One region of the Mesorhizobium cantuariense genome, then DNA from elsewhere that is predicted to be linked to it. Evidence: riboswitches for the same ligand, from Rfam matches in the RefSeq annotation. Region 1 holds a riboswitch; the other holds the start of a gene.
The links. Region 1 has a riboswitch for cobalamin ahead of ACFOJ9_RS35735 (aromatic ring-hydroxylating oxygenase subunit alpha). Riboswitches for the same ligand answer to the same signal wherever they lie in the genome.

Region 1 (7,828 bases):
CGAACTGATCACCCTCGATGATCGCCAGGACGGCTTCGATCTGGTGCTGACGCTGACGCGCGAAGCCGCACACCGGCCGGCGGACTATTCGCGTCGGGTGGACGTCGCGATGATGGTGCAAGCCATGGCGCGGCTGCCCGAGCCGCTTGGCATCGCCTTCGTCTGCGGCTCTAACGCCTTCGTTTCTGCCGCCGCCCAGGCGCTGATCGATGCCGGCGTTGCAGCGGAAAACATTCGCACCGAACGGTATGGAGTTTGAACGGACGTTGCGCTTCCAAGAGGTTTCTCGAAGCAGCCGTTCCGAGCCTCGGCACCACCTGCCGGTCACGCCTCGATTTCGAGCGCCGAAAGCGGTTTTGAGCAACAGGCGAGGATAAAACCATCGTCGATTTCGTGATCGAGGATGCCGCCATTGTGGCTCATCTCGACGTCGCCCGCGACCTTCTTCACCTTGCAGGTGCCGCACAGGCCGAACTCGCACGCGGCGGGTATCCGCACGCCCGAGGCCCGCGCGGTCTGCAGCACCGTCTGGCCGGCGACGCATTCGGCGTCGACATCCGAAAGCGAGAATCGGATAGGTGTCACGGCTTCGATGGGAACAGCAGCGCCATCTTCCGCCGGTGACGCGAACGGCGCCGGGATCTCCTCCACAACAGGCGCCGCAAAGCTCTCCTGATGGTATTTCGTCATGTCGAAGCCGGCCGCCTCCAGCATCCCGCGCACAGCGCGCATGAAAGGATCGGGGCCGCAGCAGAAGATTTCGCGCTCGCGGAAATCGGGCGCCAGCAATGGCAGCCGGATCGCGTCGATGCGGCCCATATGGCCGAACCAGCCCTCGCGGCTCGACCGCTCCTCGATCATGAAGCCGAGCGACAGGCCGGGCATGCGGCTGCCGAGCAGTTCGAGTTCCTTGCGGAAAATGATCTCTTCCGGACGGCGCGCGCAGTTGACGAAGCCGACATCGGTCCATGGCGCGCAGTCGTTCAGCCAGCGCAGCATCGACATCATCGGCGTCACGCCCGAGCCGGCCGAAATGAACAGATACTTGGCCGCCGGGTGGCTGTGCAGCGAAAAGTCGCCGGTCGGCCCATAGGCCTTGACGTGCGAACCGGGCGTCAGATGGTCGAACATCCAGCGTGTGCCGGTGCTGCCCGCCTGCGCCTTTACCGTCACCGCGATCGAGAACGGCCGCGATGGCGAGGACGACAGCGTGTAGGTGCGCATCAGCGGCCCGTCGGCGGTCGGCAGTTCCAGCGTCAAGAACTGGCCCGGCTTGTAGCGGAACCAGGTCTGGTTGTCGGAGCGGAAGGTGAAGGTCTTTACGTCAGGCGCTTCGTCGCTGACGCCGATCACTTCCAGCACCTGCAGCCTGTCGTTCCAGGGCGTCATCTGGTCGAGATGGCGATAGAGGCCAAGATCCGTCATCGCATTCATCCTCTTGTCCCTTTTGTTTTGGGCTAGGCGACGCTGCGCAGCGCCGGCCGGCCGCCCTCGGCAAGGCGCGGCCCGATGAACGACGCGTACCACTCGACGAACTGGATGACGCCGCCCTCATGCAGCTCCGAATAGGGGCCGGGTTCATAGGCGGGCGACAGGATGCCGAAGGCGTTTTCCTCGACGATGCGGCGGTCCTGGTCGTTGGTCTCGGTCCAGACATGGGTGAGGTCTTCGATGGTATAATCGATGCCCTCGATCGCATCCTTGTGCACCAGCCATTTGGTCGTCACCGCCGTTTCCGTGGCGCTGATCGGCAGCACCCGGAAGGTCACGGCGTGGTCGCCGAGGATATGGTTCCAGGTCGTCGGATAGTGGTAGAGCAGCAAGGAGCCGATGCGGTCGGTTGAAACGCCGTCGGACAGGTTCTTCTTCACCGCCCGCTTTCCCGTCATCGTGTAGCTGACGGCATCGCGCAGCAGCGGCGCGCGGGTGGCGCGGTATTGCCCGGCCGGATCGATGCGGAATTTGCTCGGCAGGCCGGCGGCCTCGCATTTGGCCCAATGCGCGACCATCTCAGGGTCGCTGTCGGCGCCGTTGACGCCGGTCACGGTAGGCGCCTCGGGGAAGGTCTTGCACAGCTCGGGATGATTGGCGACACAGTGGTAGCACTCGCGATTGTTTTCCCAGACCAGCTTCCAATTGCCCTTCTCGATGATCGTGCTTTCGAAGGCGATCTTTGCTTCGCGCAACCGGTGCGGCAAAAGATAAGGTTCGATCATCGCCCGCATCGGCGCGAAATCCGCCGGCTCCTTGGCCAGGCAGATGAAGATGTAGCCGCCGACGCTCTCGCAGGCGACCGGCTTCAGGCTGAACTCACTCTTGTCGAAACCATCGGCCATCTGGCGGGCGAACAGCAGGCGGCCGTCGAGCTCGTAGGTCCACTGGTGATAGGGGCAGACGAGCTTTGCCGCGGTACCCTTCTCTGTGTTGCAGACACGGCTGCCGCGATGCCGGCAGGAATTGTGGAAGGCGTTGATCTTGCCTTGCTGGTCGCGGACGAGAACGACCGGATAGTCGCCGATCTGTACTGTGATGTAGCTGCCCGGCTTCGGCAGCTCGCAATCATGGCCGATGAACAGCCAGTCGCGATACCAGATCAGCTCCATGTCGAGCTTGAAGTAGTCTGGATCGGTGTAGAAGGGCTGCTCTAGCGAAAAGCCTTGCCTGCGGCTGTTCAAGAGCCTCAGCATGTCGTTGCGAATATCCATGTCCTGTCCTCATTTTTAAGGACTGAACTGGTGGTGACGGAGGAAGGATTGGACGCAGGCCGGCAATGCGCCGGACATGCACGATCCACCTCTTGATCGCCCACCGCGATCAGTCGAGTCTAGAAATCTCGGGCTGGTTTCCGGGCTCTGGAGTTGTCCTTGCGGACCATCGCGACACCTTCCCAGGCAGTTGCCCAGTGGTCTCCCGTTGCGACTTGAACTCCACCACCGTTGCGGGGGCAGCGCCGGATTCTGACCGGCTTCCCAATTCTCCGCCTCGTCGTCACGAAGCGGCACCTGAGATGGTATGATCTAACCACGATCGCGGGCGCGTCATCGGCATGAAAACGACATCGTATCCATGCGGCGCGACACGGCATGCGAAACGTTGCGACTGACTGTTGCTGGCTGAAATCCCTTCTCTCGGGCGGCCATTTGCCGGCTGCGATCTTCTCGAATCCGGCTCCGGCGGGGGCCAAAAAAGGTTAACAGTTTCGAAAAGTGACTATTAGCTTGTTCTAAAATCGAACCGAACGGTTCGTTTCTGTTGACAGTGCGTACAGGACGGTGTGAACGCTGGGCCTGCGAAATAGTTGGTGATATGGCTGGCGTTTTTATCTAACATATTGATTAATATAAGGAAAAGGTAGGGTGTAGAAGCCCTTTTTGCAATTTCAAGTGGCGGGTTCATGGTCCACATGGAACAACTTCGTGATTGGAAAAGGCAGACCAGCCCTACCACATCGGGGCTGTCCGAACGACGCGATTTCCTCCCAAGACACGCCGCTAGACGGACGGGAAAAATACTGGAGTACATAAAATGAAAAAGATCATTCTCACTGCCGCCGCCCTTCTGGCCATTTCCGGCAGCGCCTTCGCTAATGGTAGCGACCACTATGGTTCGAACGCCCCGGCAGCCACTGCCGTCGACAGCTCGTACACCGCTTCGGTCAAGAAGTCGGAACCGGCTGCCCAGACGCCTGCTCAGGGCAGCGACCGCAACCTCTTCGGCAACCACTAACAGCCGAATCACCAGTTGACGGCGGGTTCGCCCGCCGCCCTGGCGAAATCCAAAAATTCAGGAGACTTGAAATGAAGAAGATCATTCTTGCTACCGCCGCCGTTCTGGCCATCTCGGGCAGCGCTTTCGCCGGCAGCGACAACTTTGGCTCCAATGGCGCCAACCAGCCTGCCGTCACCTCGGTTGACAGCTCGTATACGGCTTCGATCCAGCAGAAGTCGGCTCCGGCTGAAAAGCAGCCCGTCGTTCAGGGCAGCGACCGCAACCTCTTCGGCAACAACTAACAGCGGATTCGCAATTGACGGTGGGTCTGCCCGCCGTCCTGGCGAAATCCAGAAATTCAGGAGACTAAAATGAACAAGATCATTCTCACTGCCGCCGCCGTTCTGGCCATCACCGGCAGCGCCTTCGCCGGCAGCGACAACTTCGGCTCCAACGGTGCCAACCAGCCTGCTGCCGCAGTGGACCAGTCGTACACGGCTTCCACCAAGACCTCGGAGCCGGTTGCCCAGACGCCCGCTCAGGGCAGCGACCGTAACCTCTTCGGTCGCTAACAACCAATTTCCCAGTTGACGGCGGCTGCGCCTGCCGTCCTGGCGAAATCTAGAATTCAGGAGACTAAAATGAACAAGATCCTTATTGCTGCCGCCGCCGTTCTGGCCATCACCGGCAGTGCCTTCGCTGGCAGCGACAACTTTGGCTCCAACGGCGCCAATCAGCCTGCCGTCACTTCGGTTGACACCGCGCACACGAACTCGATCCGCAACAGCGGTGGCGTCGTCGAGAAGCTGCTCAATTCGTCGGGCGACGTACAGAAGTCCGCCCCTCAGGGCAGCGACCGGAACCTCTTCGGCCGCTAACAGCCGAAGCTGATCTTCAGAAGAAGAGCGGCGGGCCAAGCCCGCCGCTCTTTTTTACGTCCGAGACGTGGTCCTGCCTCAGGCCGCCTTTGCTTCCGGCTTTTGCAGCGCAAAGGAATGTCCGTCCGCATCGAAGATATGCAGGTCCTCGCCATTGGCGCTCAGCCGCAATGTCGAACCGCGCTTGACCTCGACATTGCCGGGCAGCTTGGTCACCAGCGGCAGATCGGCGCGGCCGATGTCGATATAAACCAGCTGGACTTCGCCGAGCTGCTCGACATAGTCGACCGTTCCCTCGAACAGATAGTCAGCGCCGCTGGAGATGATCAGATCTTCCGGCCGCACGCCGAAGCTCACCGCGGTACCCTTCGCCGAAGCCGGCGTCGTGATCGGCACGGTTGCTTTGCGCCCGCCGACATGGCTGACGACGGTCGGGTTGCCGGTCTTGTCGATGGTCGCCGGCAGAATGTTCATGGCCGGCGAGCCGATGAACTGGGCTACGAACAGATTGCCGGGTTTCTTGTAGAGGTCCATCGGCGTGCCGACCTGTTCGATATGGCCGTCCTTGAGCACCACGATGCGGTCGGCCAGCGTCATCGCCTCGACCTGGTCGTGGGTGACGTAGATCATGGTCGTGTTGGGCATCGATTCCTTGAGCTTGGCGATCTCGATGCGGGTGGCGACGCGCAGTGCTGCATCAAGGTTCGACAGCGGCTCGTCGAACAGGAACACTTTCGGATTGCGCACGATGGCGCGGCCAATGGCGACGCGCTGGCGCTGGCCGCCCGACATCGCCTTGGGCAGGCGATCGAGGTATTTGGTCAGCTGCAGGATTTCGGCGGCCTGGCGTACGCGGCGGTCGATCTCGGCCTTGTTCTCCTTGCCGATCTTCATCGAGAACGCCATGTTGTCGTAGACGGTCATGTGCGGGTAGAGCGCGTAGGACTGGAACACCATGGCGATGCCCCGTTTCGACGGCGGCACGTCGTTCACGACCTCGCCAGCGATCTTGAGCTCGCCGGAGGTGATTTCCTCGAGCCCGGCGATCGATCTCAGCAATGTCGACTTGCCGCAGCCCGACGGGCCGACGAAGACGATGAACTCGCCCGACTTTATATCGAGGTCGATGCCATGGAGAATGTGCAGATTGCCGTAGGACTTCTTCACTTGTCTTAGCGTGACATCGGCCATTGGTTTCCTCCCAGTAATTTTGAATTCAAGTGATTTGAAATTCAGTCGATACGCCCGAACCAGGCGCCGTAGCCGCCGAGCTTTATGGCGCCGCTGCTCGTCTGCCCCGAAAATCCGTGTCCCGGCAAAGGTTGCAGCGATCGGTTGCCAAGGTCAACCTCGGTCGGCTTGGCGCCCAGATTGAAGACGCAGACGATCTGCTCGTTGCCGGCGCGGCGCGTGAAGGCGACGGTGTCGCCCTCACTTTCTAGGAAGGTGATGTCGCCCTTGGCCAGCGCCGGATGGGCGCGGCGGAAGCTGAGAAAGCGCCGGTAGTGCTCAAGCAGCGAATTCTCGTCGCCCTGCTGGACATTGACCGCCTGCGCCAGATGCTTGGCCGGCACCGGCAGCCAGGGTTTTGCCGAGGAGAAGCCGCCATTCTTGGCGCTGCCGTCCCACACCATCGGCGTGCGGCAGCCGTCGCGGCCCTTGAATTCCGGCCAGAAGCGGATGCCGTAGGGGTCCTGCAGATCTTCGAACCGAAGGTCGGCTTCGCCGAGCCCGAGCTCCTCTCCCTGATAGATGCAGACCGAACCGCGCAAGGACATCAGCAGCGCCGAGATGACCTTGAGATAGGCGGTCGGATCGGCCTCAGTGGCCGCCCAGCGCGAGGCTGGGCGCATCACGTCGTGGTTGGAAAAGGCCCAGCACGACCAGCCGTCGCTGGCGACCTTGCCGAAGGATTCCAGCACCGAGCGGACCTTGGCGGCGCTGATCTTTTCCGGCGCCAGGAAATCGAAGGAGTAGCACATGTGCACGCGCTTGCCGCCGGCGGTGTAGGCCGCCACCACGTCCAGCCCGCGCTGCGAATCGCCAACCTCTCCGACCGCGGCGGTTGCCGGATATTCATCGAGCAGGGCGCGAAAGCGTTCGAGGAAGCCGAGGTTCTCGGGCCGGCTCTTGTCGTAGAGATGGTCCTGGTAGTTGTAGGGGTTGACCGCGGGTGCGGTCTGGTCGTTGCGCTCCTCCGGCGGAAGCGGCGGATTGTTCTCCAGGCCCTGGCTGTGAAAGTAGAAATTGATGGTGTCGAGCCGGAAGCCGTCGACGCCGCGCTCCAGCCAGAAGCGGGTGACGTCGAGCAACGCGTCCTGGACTTGGCGATTGTGAAAGTTGAGGTCGGGCTGCTCGGACAGGAAATTGTGCAGGTAATATTGCTGGCGGCTGGTGTCCCATTGCCAGGCCGAGCCGCCGAAGATCGACAACCAGTTGTTGGGCGGCGTGCCGTCCGGCCTGGCGTCCGCCCAGACGTACCAGTCGGCCTTCGGGTTGGTGCGGCTCGACCGGCTTTCCTTGAACCATGGGTGGTTGTCGGCGGTGTGCGACAGCACCTCGTCGATCATCACCTTCAAGCCCAGCCTGTGTGCCTCGGCGGTCAGCGCGTCGAAGTCGGCCAGCGTGCCGAACATCGGATCGACGTCGCAGTAATCTGACACGTCGTAGCCGAAATCCTTCATCGGCGACTTGAAGAACGGTGAAATCCAGATCGCGTCCGCCCCGAGCGCCGCGATGTAGGGAAGCCGCCCAATGATGCCCTTGAGGTCGCCGATGCCGTCGCCGTTCGAGTCCTGGTAGCTGCGCGGATAGATCTGGTAGATCACAGCACCTCGCCACCAGTCACGATCGATGGCGAGATCAGGCTTCGAGCTGGCCTTCAAAGCGGATTGCATCGTCTCAGCCTCCTTTCACCGAGCCGGCAAGCAGCCCGCGGACAAAATAGCGCTGCAGCGAGAAGAAGACGATCAGCGGCACGATGATGGTCACGAAAGCCGATGTCGTCAGGATCTCCCAGTCGCCGCCGCGTGAGCCCAACAGGGCGTTGAGCTTGGCGGTCAGCACGATCTGGTCTGCCTCTGTACCGAGGAAAACCATCGCCACCAGCAGATCGTTCCATACCCACAGGAATTGGAAGATGGCAAACGAAGCCAGCACCGGGAATGACAGCGGCAAGACGATCTTGACGAAGATCTCGAAATCGCTGGCGCCGTCGATGCGCGCCGATTCCATGATTTCGC
Region 2 (7,828 bases), 5.3 Mb from region 1:
ACGATCCCAGCGCATAGACGCCGATGACCAGGCTCGCAGCCTCCGGTTGGCCAAGCTCCTTGGTGATCGCCACGGTGCTCACTTCGGTCGTCGCGAAGGTCGCGCCGATGAAGATCAGGGCAAAGGTGATGATCTGGACCGGCCGCAGGCGTATTGCCGAGCCGCTCGAGGCATGGCCGACCGGCCGCACCTGCGGCTCGGTCGAGCGTTGCAGGATGAAGGCTGCCGAACCAAGGGCAAGGAACAGCGTGCTCACCAGAACACCAGCTTCCGGGAACAGGGCGGCACTCAGGCCCACCGACAGCGAGGCCCCGGCGATATAGACCAGCTCGTCGGCGGCCGACTCGAAGGCGAAGGCGGTGTTCATCTGCGGCCGCCCGCGGAAAATCTCGGTCCAGCGCGCACGCACCATTGCCGGGATGCTGGGCATGGCGGCGGCCGCCAGTGCCGACACGAACAACGTCCATACCGGCCAGTCCTGGTTGGCTGCCGCTATCAGGACGGCGAAAGCCAGCACGGAGATGATGGTGGTGGGCACCACGATCCGCGTCTGGCCCAGGCGATCCACTAGTCTCGATATCTGCGGCGCAACGAAGGCGTTGGCCAGCGCGTATGTCGCGGAGACGGCACCCGCCAGCCAGTATTCGCCACGTGTCTGCGACAACATTGCCACGATGCCGATCGGCGCCATGGCAATCGGCAGGCGCGCCATGAAGCCCGCTGCGGCAAAGCCCTTGGCTCCGGGGGCGCGAAAAATTTCCGAATAGGGATTTTGCATGGGTGGTTCCTCGACAAAGGGCGTTTGGACAATTACATACGAAGCGTATGATCATTAGATAGGAGCATACGCCACGTATGTCAATTAGCATACGCAACGTATGTGAATAGGGCCAGGAGCCATGCACAGACCTCGCAAAGAGATGATCGCCGAGACGCGCGCCAAGCTGATCGCGGCGGCGCGCCATGCCTTCGGCACGATCGGCTATGCCGAAGCTTCAATGGATGATTTCACCGCCTCAGCCGGGCTGACGCGCGGCGCGCTCTATCATCATTTCGGCGACAAGAAGGGCCTGCTGCAGGCGGTTATCGCCGAAATCGACGGCGAGATGGCGGCGCGCATCAATGAAGTCGCGTCGAGAGCGCCGACCCGCTGGCAGCATTTCGTCGACGAATGCTCGACCTATATCGAGATGGCGTTGGAGCCGGAAATCCAGCGCATCATGTTCCGGGATGGTCCGGCCGTATTGGGGGATCCGGCACAATGGCCGAATGCCAATGCGTGCATCGCTTCAATGACCGGCCATCTGACGACACTGCAGGAGGAGGGTGTTGTCGTCTCCAGCCTCGACCCTGAGACTGCCTCGCGGCTGATCAACGGGGCGAGCAGTCAGGCGGCGCAACGGATCGCCAATTCGAACGACCCCGAAGCGACGTCGAAGAAGGTGGTGACGGCGTTCAAGCAACTGCTCGAAGGCCTGCTCAAAACGCCGGGTCCGCAACCGAACTGAAGTCCCATCGGTGGCCCGGCGCCACGGCCGGCAATTGACAATCCCGGGGTTGAGTTCATCCTCTCCGACCATCTCTGAGGGGGAGATTCGGGGCATGTGGGATTTCGATATCGGCAGGTCGGTGTCCATCATGATGCGGACCTGGCCGTTCATTGTCTTTCGCATGATCGTCTATTTCGGCATCACGCTGGCCTACATCATGGCGACCGGCACCGGCGCCTCCGTTGGCTATGGCGTCGGCCATATTTCCACCGATCCCGACGGCCCGTTGTCCTTTGCCCTGTGGGGCGGCGTTGTCGGTTTCGGCATTGTTTCGATTGCCGTCTACTGGATCCGCGAATACATCCTTTATGTCGTCAAGGCCGGCCACATCGCCGTCATGGTCCATCTGATCGATGGCCGCGACATTCCCGATGGTCAGAACCAGATCGCCTACGCCAGGGACATCGTGACCCAGCGTTTTGCCGAGGCCAACATCCTTTTCGTCGTCGACCAACTGGTCAAGGGCGCCATCCGCGCCATCACCGGCCTGCTCGGCGGCATCGCCGCCTTCCTGCCAATTCCGGGCCTGAGCGGCCTGGTCTCCTTCATCAACACGGTGATCCGCCTGTCGCTGACCTATGTCGACGAGATCATCCTCGGCTACAACATCCGCATCAATTCGCCCTCGCCGTTCGAGACGGCGCGGCAAGGCGTCGTGCTCTATGCCCAGAACGGCAAGGTCATGGTCAAGAACGCCGTCTGGCTGGCGGTCATCATGTGGGGCGTGTCGTTCATCATCTTCCTGCTGATGCTGGCGCCCGCCGGCGCCATTCTCTTCCTGATGCCCGGTCAACTCGCCGGCTGGGCCTTCGTGCTCGCCATCGTCTTCGCCTGGGCCTTCAAGGCGGCGTTCATCGAGCCCTTCGCCATCGCCTGCCTGATGCAGGTCTATTTCAAGACCATTGAGGGCCAGGTGCCAGATCCGGCCTGGGACACCCGGCTGGCCGAGGCATCGTCGAAATTCAGGGAACTCAAGGACAAGGCGCTGGCCTCCTTTGGCGGCTCGCGCTGGGGCACGGCCGGCGCGACGCGCTGATCCGATACGGCATCGACGGCGTTGAGGCGCGCCACGGTTGATTTCAGCGGCACCTCACCTTGCCCGGAAAAAGTTTCGCTCATGATCAGCTCCGGCAGCGGCAGCCGCCGTCCCCAGCCATGCGTTTCAAGGTCCGGTTTTGGCGCGAATTCCGAGACGCGGCCGACGCAGAGGTAGGCGACCGGCGTCACATGCTCGGGAATCGACAGCAGGCTTTTCAGCGCTTGCGCGTCAAGGATGCTGACCCAACCGACACCGACGCCCTCAGTGCGCGCCGCCAGCCAGAAATTCTGCACCGCGCAAACCGTGCTGTAGAGATCCATCTCCGGATTGTGCCAGCGGCCCAGCGGCGAACCCTTCGAGCGCTGCCGGTCGCAGGTGATGCAGATGTTGAGCGCGCTTTCGCAGATGCCTTCCAACTTGAGTTTGCGGTAGAGCGCCTGCCGCTCTTCGTCGATCGCCGGCAACTCCTGCTCGCGCGCCGCCAGGAACAGGTCGCGTACCTTTTCCCTTCGTGCGGCGTCGCGAATGACGATGAAGTTCCAAGGCTGCATGAAGCCAACCGACGGCGCATGGTGTGCGGCAAGCAGCAGCCGCGCCAGCACGTCGTCATCAATTGGGGTGGGCAGGAAATGGCTGCGCACGTCACGCCGCGTGAACATGGCGCGATAGACCGCATCGCGCGCACTCTGGTCAAATCCGTCGCCAACAGGAGCGGTCATGTGTTCCGGCATCGCTTGTCCCCTTGCGATTGCAATCAATGTCGCCCGCCTGACCATGCGGATGACGATGCCTGCCAGGCCGGTCTTCTGGCTCGGGATCAACCCGCTTCCGGTGCCTTCCCGTCATCGACAGTGGCATTTACCGGCGCGGTCCCCCTTACAGCGTTGGGCACGCCACGGAATTCAACCGTGTTCCCGATTCTCCCGCTTGCGACGGGCACCAGGCAGTGGCCACGACCTTACCCCGAAGCGCTGACGACGCCAATGCCTGCGGCGACACGAATGGACGCAGGCGTGATTTTCCCCAGCCATCAAGCCGCAACGCATGGCCATCGCGCCGTCGGGGCACTAGATAGGTAAACATGACCACTCGTCTCTACACGCATCCGATCTTCCTCGAACACCTCACGCCGCCCGGCCACCCGGAGCGGCCGGATCGCTTGCGCGCCATCGAGCGCGTGCTCGATGACGAGGCGTTTGCCGGGCTTGATCGTGTCCAGGCGCCGGAAGGCGACGAGGCCACCATCCTCTACGCTCATCCCGCCGATTTCGTCGCCCGTGTCCGCGCCGCTATTCCCGAAGAAGGCATCGCCCGCATCGATGCCGACACCACCGCCAGCCCGAAGAGCTGGCAGGCGGCGATCACCGCGATCGGCGCTGCCAACGCCGCCGTCGACGACGTCTTTTCGGGCCGCGCCGACAATGCCTTCGTCGCCGCCCGGCCGCCCGGCCACCATGCTGAAAAGACCACGGCCATGGGCTTCTGCCTGTTCAACACGGCGGCGGTCGCGGCGCGTTATGCGCAGAAGAAACACGGTGTCGAGCGCGTCGCCGTCGTCGACTGGGACGTGCATCACGGCAACGGCACGCAGGATATTTTCTGGGACGATCCGTCGGTGCTCTATTGTTCGACACACCAGATGCCGCTGTATCCCGGCACCGGGGCTAAGAGCGAAACCGGCGCCGGCAACATCGTCAACGCGCCGTTGGCGCCGCAGACCGGCAGCGAGGTCTTTCGCGATGCCTTCCTGTCGCGCGTTTTGCCGGCGCTCGACAATTTCGCTCCCGACCTGATCATCGTTTCGGCCGGGTTCGACGCACACCATCGCGATCCGCTGGCCGAGATCAACCTGACCGAGGACGATTTCGACTGGGTGACCGGCCAACTGATGCAGCGCGCCGCGCGCCACAGCGGCAACCGGCTCGTCAGCCTGCTCGAGGGTGGCTACGATCTGCAGGGACTGGCATTTTCGGTCGCCGCCCATGTCGGGCGACTGATGAAAGGATGAATGATGGCTGATGAGATCAACGAAGACGTCAAGGCGATGAGCTTCGAACAGGCACTCGACGCGCTGGAGAAGATCGTCGATGATCTGGAGCGCGGCGACGTGCCGCTCGACCAGTCGATCAAGATCTACGAGCGCGGCGAGGCGCTGAAGGTGCATTGCGACCGGCTGCTGAAGGCGGCCGAGGACAAGGTCGAGAAGATCAGGCTGTCGCGCGACGGCAAGCCTGTCGGAACGGAGCCGCTCGACGCGGATTGAGGCGCGGTGCAGTCTCACCGACTTTTGGACATGATCGTGATCGAGAATAGGTTCGTCCCGATTGAAAGCGCTCCAGGACAAGAGGAGATACGCAAGCGATGTGCAGAAACATCAAGACCCTGTTCAATTTTGACCCGCCCGCAACCAGCGACGAAGTCCGCGACGCAGCGCTTCAGTTTGTCCGCAAGCTGAGCGGAACGACGCGGCCCTCGAAGCAGAACCAGCATGCCTTCGACCACGCCGTCGAAGCCATCGCCGCCTCGGCGCGCGAACTGCTCGATTCCTTGGAAACCCATCAGCATCCGCGCAATCGCGAAGATGTGGCGGCCAAGCTACGGGCCAAGGCGGCGATCCGCTTTGCCTGACGCGGCCAAGCGGGCATTGCCCGCTGACAAGGAGATCTCGTGAGCTTCTTTCCCGGAAACGACCCACAGGCCGGTGATGCCTTCGCCAGCGACCAGGTCGAATTGATGGTCATCCCCAACGCCAAGGATATTGGCGGTTTCCAGGTGCGCCGCGCTCTGCCGACCGCCAAGAGGCGGCTGGTCGGGCCTTTCATCTTCTTCGACCGCATGGGCCCGGCGATTCTGCGCGCCGGCCAGACGCTCGATGTGCGTCCCCATCCGCATATCGGCCTGTCGACGGTCACCTATCTGTTCGACGGTAAGATCCGACATCGCGATTCACTCGGCACTGAAATGGTCATCCAGCCCGGCGACGTGAACCTGATGACCGCTGGCCGCGGCATCGTCCATTCGGAGCGCACGCCCGAAGAGTTGCGCGGCGCGCCGATGTCGATCTCCGGCCTGCAGACGTGGCTGGCGCTGCCGGATGGCAAGGAAGAAGTGGCTCCGGTGTTTGAGAACACCGCAGTGCTTCGGCTTCCCGAGATCGACGCGGAGGGCGTCAGCGGGCGCGTCGTCATTGGTGACTTCCAGGGATTGCGGTCCCCGGTCAGGGCCGACTCCGAGACGCTCTATGCCGACCTGCGTCTGGCGCCCGGCGCCAGCGTGAAAATCCCGGCTGATGCGGAAGAACGAGCTATCTACACGCTGGAAGGCGAGGTCTCGATATCAGGTGACGTCTTTCCGGCGGAACGGCTGCTCGTGTTTCGACCGGGTGACGAGATCGTCGTATCGTCGCAGACCGGTGCACATTTCATGCTGTTTGGCGGCGCCTCGCTCGGCTCGAAACGGTACATCTGGTGGAATTTCGTCTCATCGTCGAAGGAACGCATCGAACAGGCCAAGCAGGAATGGAAGACGGGCCGCTTCGATATCGTTCCCGGAGATGAGGAAGAATTCATTCCGCTGCCGGAAAGCTAGCATCACAGCCTGATCCGCGTCACTGACACGCATTTACTTTCGCCGGCCGGCGGCTTATTTCGCCCATCAACCGAAAGCCTGAGCACCCGTGAACGCAACGCCGCATACGCCGCTTCTCGACAAGGTCCGCATCCCGGCCGACCTGCGCACGCTTGCCGAGAGCGAACTGCCGCAACTGGCATCCGAGCTTCGCGCCGAGCTGATCGACGCCGTCTCCCACACCGGCGGCCACCTTGGCGCCGGCCTTGGCGTGGTCGAGCTGACGGTTGCGCTGCATTATGTCTTCAACACTCCCGATGATCGGCTGATCTGGGATGTCGGCCATCAGGCCTATCCTCACAAGATCCTGACCGGGCGCCGCGACCGCATCCGCACACTGCGCCAGGAGGGCGGCCTGTCGGGCTTCACCCGCCGCGCTGAGAGCGAGTACGATCCCTTCGGCGCCGCTCACTCTTCGACTTCGATATCGGCCGGCCTCGGCATGGCCGCCGCTCGCGACCTCTCCGGCGGCCGCAACAATGTCATCGCCGTGATCGGCGACGGCGCGATGTCTGCCGGCATGGCCTACGAGGCGATGAACAATGCCGGCGCGCTCGATGCGCGGCTGATCGTCATCCTCAACGACAATGACATGTCGATCGCCCCGCCGACCGGTGCGATGAGCGCCTATCTGGCGCGTTTGGCCTCGGGCAAGGCCTATGTCGGCCTGCGCGATTTCGGCAAGAAACTGACGTCTTATCTCGGCAAGCGGGCGGATCGTGCGATCACAAGGGCGGTCGAGCATGCACGCGGCTATGTCACCGGCGGCACGCTGTTCGAAGAGCTCGGCTTCTATCACATCGGCCCGATCGACGGGCACAATCTGGAACATCTGATCCCGGTTCTGAAGAACGTCCGCGACAATGGCGAAGGCCCGGTGCTGATCCATGTCGTCACCCAGAAGGGCAAGGGCTACGCGCCGGCGGAAGCCGCCGTCGACAAATATCACGGCGTCAACAAGTTCGACGTCATCACCGGCGCGCAGGCCAAGGCGCCGGCCAACGCACCTGCCTATACCAAGGTGTTCGCCGAAAGCCTGGTTCAGGAGGGCCGTGAGGACGACCGCATCGTCGCCGTCACCGCCGCCATGCCGAGCGGCACCGGCCTCGATTTGTTCGGCGAAGCGTTTCCGTCGCGGATCTTCGATGTCGGCATTGCCGAACAGCACGCGGTGACCTTTGCCGCCGGCCTTGCCACCGAAGGTTACAAGCCATTCGCGGCGATCTATTCGACCTTCCTGCAGCGTGCCTACGACCAGGTCGTCCACGACGTCGCCATTCAGAAATTGCCGGTGCGGTTTCCCATCGACCGCGCCGGCTTCGTCGGCGCCGATGGTGCGACCCATTGCGGCGCCTTCGACACCACCTTCCTGGCGACACTGCCGGGTTTCGTCGTCATGGCGGCGGCCGACGAGGCGGAGCTGCGCCACATGGTGCGCACCGCGGCGAGCTATGATGAGGGCCCGATCGCCTTCCGCTATCCGCGTGGCAACGGCGTCGGCGTCGACATGCCGGAGCGCGGCTCGGTTCTCGAAATCGGCAAGGGCCGCATCGTCAAGGAGGGCACCAAGGTAGCGCTGCTGTCCTTCGGTACGCGGCTGCAGGATTGTCTG

Region 2: linked by a shared signal. The riboswitch ahead of bluB (5,6-dimethylbenzimidazole synthase) and the one ahead of ACFOJ9_RS35735 (aromatic ring-hydroxylating oxygenase subunit alpha) in region 1 are both predicted to bind cobalamin.

Annotation. Positions count from the first base shown of each region.
Region 1 is NZ_JBHRVD010000001.1:7,298,760-7,306,587, forward strand. It holds gene ACFOJ9_RS35725 (ferredoxin reductase) at 1-259, shown strand, start outside; gene ACFOJ9_RS35730 (2Fe-2S iron-sulfur cluster-binding protein) at 325-1,425, opposite strand; gene ACFOJ9_RS35735 (aromatic ring-hydroxylating oxygenase subunit alpha) at 1,458-2,705, opposite strand; cobalamin riboswitch at 2,820-3,021, opposite strand; gene ACFOJ9_RS35740 (DUF680 domain-containing protein) at 3,526-3,726, shown strand; gene ACFOJ9_RS35745 (DUF680 domain-containing protein) at 3,798-4,010, shown strand; gene ACFOJ9_RS35750 (DUF680 domain-containing protein) at 4,080-4,280, shown strand; gene ACFOJ9_RS35755 (DUF680 domain-containing protein) at 4,350-4,586, shown strand; gene ACFOJ9_RS35760 (ABC transporter ATP-binding protein) at 4,665-5,777, opposite strand; gene bglA (beta-galactosidase BglA) at 5,819-7,483, opposite strand; gene ACFOJ9_RS35770 (carbohydrate ABC transporter permease) at 7,488-7,828, opposite strand, start outside.
Region 2 is NZ_JBHRVD010000001.1:2,046,323-2,054,150, forward strand. It holds gene ACFOJ9_RS09430 (MFS transporter) at 1-778, opposite strand, end outside; gene ACFOJ9_RS09435 (TetR/AcrR family transcriptional regulator) at 900-1,508, shown strand; gene ACFOJ9_RS09440 (hypothetical protein) at 1,603-2,586, shown strand; partial or broken gene bluB (5,6-dimethylbenzimidazole synthase) at 2,691-3,365, opposite strand; cobalamin riboswitch at 3,369-3,548, opposite strand; gene ACFOJ9_RS09450 (histone deacetylase family protein) at 3,671-4,597, shown strand; gene ACFOJ9_RS09455 (exodeoxyribonuclease VII small subunit) at 4,601-4,852, shown strand; gene ACFOJ9_RS09460 (DUF2277 domain-containing protein) at 4,951-5,217, shown strand; gene ACFOJ9_RS09465 (pirin family protein) at 5,257-6,177, shown strand; gene dxs (1-deoxy-D-xylulose-5-phosphate synthase) at 6,266-7,828, shown strand, end outside.